Regions from separate parts of the Limosilactobacillus secundus genome, predicted to be linked through region 2. Evidence: a T-box and tRNA genes for the amino acid it is inferred to sense, from the RefSeq annotation. Region 2 holds a T-box; the other holds one or more tRNA genes.
What was found. A T-box is a leader RNA that pairs with one kind of tRNA and senses whether it is charged. The one in region 2 lies ahead of leuS (leucine--tRNA ligase), so its partner is inferred to be a tRNA-Leu.
Positions count from the first base shown of each region.

Region 1: it encodes a tRNA-Leu, which carries the amino acid that the T-box ahead of leuS (leucine--tRNA ligase) is inferred to sense. The anticodon was not compared.

Region 1 covers NZ_JAJGUA010000032.1:109,091-112,523, forward strand. The annotation lists gene LMB57_RS05240 (glycoside hydrolase family 2 TIM barrel-domain containing protein) at 1-1,380, opposite strand, end outside; tRNA gene LMB57_RS05245 (tRNA-Leu) at 1,541-1,626, opposite strand; gene LMB57_RS05250 (SprT family protein) at 1,684-2,136, opposite strand; gene LMB57_RS05255 (Tex family protein) at 2,129-3,433, opposite strand, start outside.
Region 2 covers NZ_JAJGUA010000004.1:23,784-27,216, forward strand. The annotation lists gene leuS (leucine--tRNA ligase) at 1-1,837, opposite strand, end outside; T-box leader at 1,898-2,106, opposite strand; gene metK (methionine adenosyltransferase) at 2,159-3,346, opposite strand; SMK box riboswitch at 3,344-3,433, opposite strand, start outside.

The DNA.
Region 1 (3,433 bases), on a different contig from region 2:
AATCGACGGGTGGTTCTTAAATGTTTCATAGTTAGTCCGTGCTCGATCAACTACTACATCACGCCATTGGGGAACTGAACCAGGGACGTTATATGATGGTTCAATTGCTCCCATCTTCTGCCAGGTAGCATGGGATTCCAGATTGTTTTCGGCCATCATGTAAATCCCATTATCATCACAAAGGTAATACCACGGAATTTGATCTGGATAGTGACACGTCCGGACGGCATTAATATTATTTTCCTTAAAGGTGTGAATATCACTCGTCATATCATCCATCGTGATCGCGCGGCCACGTTTAGCATTCCATTCGTGACGGTTAACACCATTGATAATTAGCCGTTTACCATTCAATAGGACAACATGGTCTTTATTAATTTCGATTCGGCGAAAACCAAAACGATATGGAACGAGTTCGACCAAATTACCTTCGTCATCACGAATTTCAATCAACAATTGATAGAGGTAAGGATCATGGTTATCCCATAAGTGAACATTTTCTAAAAATTGATCCTGAACTTTTACCGGGGAGTCAACAGGGTGTGTTTCATTGACGAGCGTATTACCATCGTTGTCGATAACCCGCACATTAACGTTCCCGGTCTTTTCACCGTGAAGTTGAAGGTCAACATTAAAAATACCGTCCTGATAATTATCAGTAACAATTGGCCGAATATTAAGGTCTTCAACATGAACAAGTGGTTGAGCTAATAGGTTTACACTCCGGAAAATCCCAGAAAAGCGGAACATATCTTGATCCTCAATCCACGAGGCGGTACTATGCTTGAAAACTTCCACGGCTAAAACATTACCTTCATCTTGAACGTAAGGAGTCAGGTCAAATTCAGATGGGGTAAAACTGTCTTCAGCGTAACCAATAAAGTGACCATTAAGCCAAACATACATGGCACGCTCAACACCATCAAAACGAATGCGGATCTGCTTTCCCCGTAAAGAAGGTTCAAGGTCAAAATGTTTTAAGTATTCGCCAACAGTATTGTCATCCCCATCGCTAAACGATCCTTCTTGCGCATCATCAGGACTAAGGGCATATGCAGGACGACGGTAAATCTTACCTTCCCACGGAATCAAAGTGTTAATGTAATTATTTTGGGCATAATTATTTAGTTCAATCTCACTAGGAACTTCGATTGTTCCAAAGCTGCTGCTATCGTAATCTGTCTTATAAAAATCTTCTTCGCGTTCACGCGGGTTTTCAGCAAAGTTAAATTGCCATTGTCCATCCAAGTTTTGCGCAAAACGACTATTATTATGCCGCCATTCATCATAGTTGCCGTAATAATAATGGTCACTATGCGCAGGTAATTGATTAACCCGGAATGTTTCTGGATCATCAAGCCATTTGATATTTGCGTTCATTAATAGATCCCTCCTCGTTACTATCTACAACATCTAAAGTATAGCGCTTTCATCGTTGAGATAGCAAGAGAAGGAAGTAAAATTTACGTAAATTTTATTAAATGAAAATTTTAAAACAAAAAAAGCACTGAGCAAATATTACTCAGTGCTTTTTAAGTAGTGCGGCCGAGAGGACTTGAACCTCCACGGTCATAATCGACCATAAGATCCTTAATCTTACGCGTCTGCCAGTTCCGCCACGGCCGCATATCAACCAACGAATATTATTATAGCAAGATACCTATTCGTTGGCAACAACTTTTTTCAATTTTTTAAAAGAAATTTGTGACCACATCGCCGACAAATATATCGTTGGGTGTTGAACCGCCGTTGTCGCGCGATTTCAACACCACAACCAGTACAGATATAATGCCATTTTTTCTTGGAATTTACTTTTCTTTTACTAGTTAGTGGTGCATATCTCGATCCTCCCACCTGTACTAGTAAAGTCTTAAATTCTCTACTACGATGGCGGTAATCCATTCCTAACAGATGTAAATGATAATGGCACAATTCATGAAGAACCACTTGGCGCAGATTATGAAGATCAAATTCAGTATACATTAACGGGTTGATATCAATACGATGGTCACTTAAATAATAACGTCCACCGGTTGTTTTTAACCGCTTATTAAAAAATACCTTGTGCGTAAATTCCCGCCCAAAGTATTCTTTTGACCACTGTTCGGTCAATTGTTGTAATTCAGCATTAGTCATTCGTGACTGTCTCCGGTTCAAGCATCGTTAATTGAATCCGCTGACGCTTCAAGTCGACATCATCAATCCACACGTCCACAATATCACCAACGGCTACCATTGCCCGCGGATCACGAATGAACTGCTTACTCATCTTTGAAACATGAACTAACCCATCATGTTTGACACCAATATCAACAAAGGCTCCAAAGTCGACAACATTCCGGACAGTTCCCTGAAGTTTCATCCCCGGCTTAAGGTCTTCAATCGTCATTACATCATGGCGTAATAATGGAGCAGGCATTGAATCACGCAGGTCACGGCCTGGCTTTTGCAAAGAAGAAATAATATCAGTAACGGTTTCCGTTCCAACTTGATCATCCGTAAACTGCTTAACATCAATTTTCTTTAACTTATCATCAGCACTTGGCGTTCCCAACTCATCGACATTAATCCCTGCTGCTTGAATAATCTCTTCCGCCACCTGGTAACTTTCTGGGTGGACATCAGTGTTATCTAATGGATTTTCGCCACCAATAATCCGCAAGAAACCAACAGATTGTTGATAAGCTTTAGGTCCTAACCGTGGCACTTTCTTTAGCTGCGTCCGATTAGTGTACCGCCCATTTTCATCTCGGTAAGTAACGATATTCTTAGCAATCGTTTTATTAAGCCCGGAAATACGGGTTAATAATTGATAACTAGCTGTGTTGAGGTTGACCCCAACCCGGTTTACCGCCCGTTCAACAATTGTTTCCAGTTCCCCGCTCAATTCTTTCTTCGGCAAATCATGCTGGTATTGCCCAACACCAACCGCTTGCGGATCAATTTTAACTAATTCAGCAAGGGGGTCTTGCAGACGACGACCAATACTGATTGCGCTTCGTTGTTCAACATGCAGATCAGGGAATTCATCACGGGCTTCTTTACTTGCGGAATAAACTGAGGCTCCAGCTTCATTTACGATTACATAATAGATTGGCCGTTTGATCTTTTTAAGTGCTTCCGCAACAAACTGTTCTGATTCCCGGCTAGCTGTCCCGTTACCAATCGCAATCATTTCAACGTGGTACTTTTCTAGTAAGTCAATAAACTCGCTTTCTGCTGTCACACGTTGCTTTTCTGGCGCTGGTTTGTGGGGATAGATAACTGCTTTAGTTAAAAATTTCCCATTTTCATCAAGGACCGCCAACTTACAACCAGTTCGGTAAGCAGGGTCAAATCCTAACACAACTTTTCCCTTAATTGGTGCTTGCATCAACAAATGATAGAGGTTCTCACCAAAGACCTTGATCGCCTGTTCATCAGCACCCTCTGT
Region 2 (3,433 bases):
CCTCAAGTGGTCCCATGAACATTTCATAAAGACGTAAAGTATCAGCCCCATATTGGTCAACAATGTCATCAGGGTTAACAACATTACCTTTGGACTTCGACATCTTTTCATGGTTTGAACCAAGAATCATCCCCTGGTTAACAAGCTTCATGAATGGTTCTTTAGTTGGTACGAGACCGAGGTCATAAAGAACCTTATGCCAGAATCGAGCATAGAGCAAGTGAAGAACAGCGTGTTCAGCCCCACCAACATAGAGATCAACTGGTGACCAATAATCAAGCGCTTCTTTTGAGGCAAATTCCTTGTCATTATGAGGATCGGTGTACCGAAGCCAGTACCATGATGAACCGGCCCACTGTGGCATGGTATTAGTCTCACGAAGACCATGACGACCATTTTCGTCATAAACGTTAACCCAATCTTCAACATTCGCCAATGGACTTTCACCAGTTCCTGATGGTTCGATGTTATCAGTCTTTGGCAATTCAAGTGGGAGTTCATCTTCTGGAACTAATGAGGTTGTCCCATCATCCCAGTGGATAACTGGAATTGGTTCCCCCCAGTAACGTTGCCGACTGAAGATCCAGTCACGAAGACGGTAGTTAACCTTCTTATGACCAGCATCGTGTTCTTCAAGCCAATCAATCATCTTTTGCTTTGCATCAGCAATGTTCAAGCCATCAAGGAAACCAGAATTAATGTGTTTACCGTCACCATCAAAAGCACCTTCTGACACATCTGTTCCTTCAATAACAGGCTTAATTGGCAAGTCAAACTTAGTAGCAAAGTCATAATCACGTTGATCTCCGGAAGGAACAGCCATTACTGCTCCAGTTCCATATGAAGCAAGCACGTAATCACTAATCCAAATTGGTAGTTTTTCACCGTTAACTGGATTAATAACGTAAGAACCAGTAAATACACCAGTCTTGTCCTTGTTTAAGTCAGTCCGCTCAAGATCAGACCGCCGTGATGCTTCTTCCTTGTACTTTTCAACTTCCGCCTTGTGTTCTGGTGTTGTCAATTGATCAACTAATTCTTGTTCGGGAGCAAGAACAACATAAGAAGCACCAAAGAGCGTATCTGCCCGCGTCGTAAACACTTCAATCTTAGTATCTTCATTCCCCACAACTGGGAAAAATACTGAAGCACCTTCTGAACGACCAATCCAGTTACGTTGCATTTCCTTAACGCTTTCCGGCCAGTCAACAAGATCAAGATCATCAATCAAACGATCCGCATAAGCAGTAATCTTTAAAACCCATTGGCGCATTGGCTTACGATAGACGGGATAGCCGCCACGTTTAGTCTTGCCATCTTCAACTTCTTCGTTGGCAACAACTGTCCCACCCATAAAATCAGGGGCCCAGTTAACCATAATTTCACTTTCGTAAGCAAGCCCCTTCTTATAGAGCTGTTCAAAAATCCATTGAGTCCACTTGTAGAATTTAGGATCAGTCGTATTTACTTCCCGGTCCCAGTCATATGAGAAGCCAAGTGATTGGATTTGGTCACGGAAATGATCAATATTTTTGTTCGTAAAGTCCTTAGGGTTGTGGCCAGTCTTTAATGCGTATTGTTCAGCTGGTAATCCAAATGCATCCCACCCCATTGGATGTAAGACATTAAATCCTTGCATCCGTTTCATCCGTGACATTACATCCGTAGCTGTATAACCTTCTGGGTGACCAACGTGGAGTCCTTGACCAGATGGATATGGGAACATGTCTAATGCATAATACTTCTTTTGGTCCTTATTAAGGTCTGCTTTAAAAGTTTCATTCTTCTTCCAAAACTTTTGCCACTTTTTTTCAATCGTCTTATGATCGTAAGCCATATTTTCTACTCCTTGTTCTGATTTTAATAATCGTAATAAAAAAGTCCCGTAGAAATCAATCTACGAGACGAAATAACTCCGCGGTACCACCCGTTTTCCATGGAATCCATGGCGCTTAGGACCTTAACGCGGTAAACGTCATTACCTACTAAAATTCAGTAATAATCACATCTAGATGAGTTCGTAAATGACCAGTCTCCTGTTCACACCACCACAGGATCTCTGCTGACCTCGTCAAAAACTACTATTTCTATTACGATCAAATATTTAACGCCTATTTTAACAACCACCGTTAATGATTGCAAGCGTGTAACTAAATTATTAGCCTAAAATTTCTTTTAATTCGTCAACTTTATCAAGGTGTTCCCATGGTAAATCCACATCAGTCCGACCAAAGTGACCATAAGCAGCAGTTTGCTTGTAAATTGGCCGCTTCAAGTCAAGCATTTCAATAATTCCAGCTGGACGTAAATCAAATACTTTTCGAACAGCGGCAATTAATTCTTCTTCTGAACGGGTACCGGTACCATAAGTATTAATCATGATCGATACTGGTTCTGCTACCCCGATGGCATAAGCAACTTGAATTTCAGCCTTCTTAGCATAACCCGCTGCAACAATGTTTTTAGCAATGTAGCGCGCAGCATAACTAGCAGAACGGTCAACCTTAGTAGCATCCTTGCCAGAAAAGGCTCCACCACCATGATGGGCAGCTCCACCATAAGTATCAACAATAATCTTTCGTCCAGTTAAACCAGCATCCCCTTGAGGTCCACCGATTACAAAGCGACCGGTTGGATTAATGAAGTACTTAGTTTGGTCATCAAGGTACTCAGCTGGAATGACTGCTTCAATCACTTGTTCTTTAATATCCTTTTTAATTTGATCAAGTGAAACCTCTGGATCATGCTGGGTACTTAAAACAACGGTATCAACACGTAATGGCTTGTCATTCTCATCGTATTCTACAGTTACTTCGGCCTTTGCATCTGGACGAAGGTAAGAGATAACACCATCCTTACGTAGTTGAGCAATCTTACGCATTAATTTATGGCTTAAAACCAATGTCAATGGCATGTATTCAGGTGTTTCGTCAGTAGCGTAACCAAACATCAATCCTTGGTCACCGGCACCAATCTTATCAAGCGGGTCAGCTTCACCTTCACGCGTTTCTAAGGAGTCATCAACCCCTTGCGCAATGTCTGGTGATTGTTCATCGATCGCAGTGATAACCGCACAGTTATCAGCATCGAAACCGTACTTGCCATCTGTATAACCGATCTTACGAATTGTGTCCCGCACAATCTGTTGGATATTAACATAGGCCTTAGTAGAAACTTCACCAAAGACTAATACTAATCCAGTAGTAACTGATGTTTCCACTGCAACCCGTGAATCAGGATCCTTCTTAAGCAATTCATCTAAAATCGCGTCACTGATTTGGTCAGCAATCTTATCTGGATGTCCCTCTGATACTGATTCGGATGTAAATAAATGTCGTTCTGCCATTTTCTAATTCCCCCATATTCTATTGAAACTTTCAAATAGTTTGTAGTTGCGGTTACAAGGCATCTTCACGTTCAGACGTGAATCCTA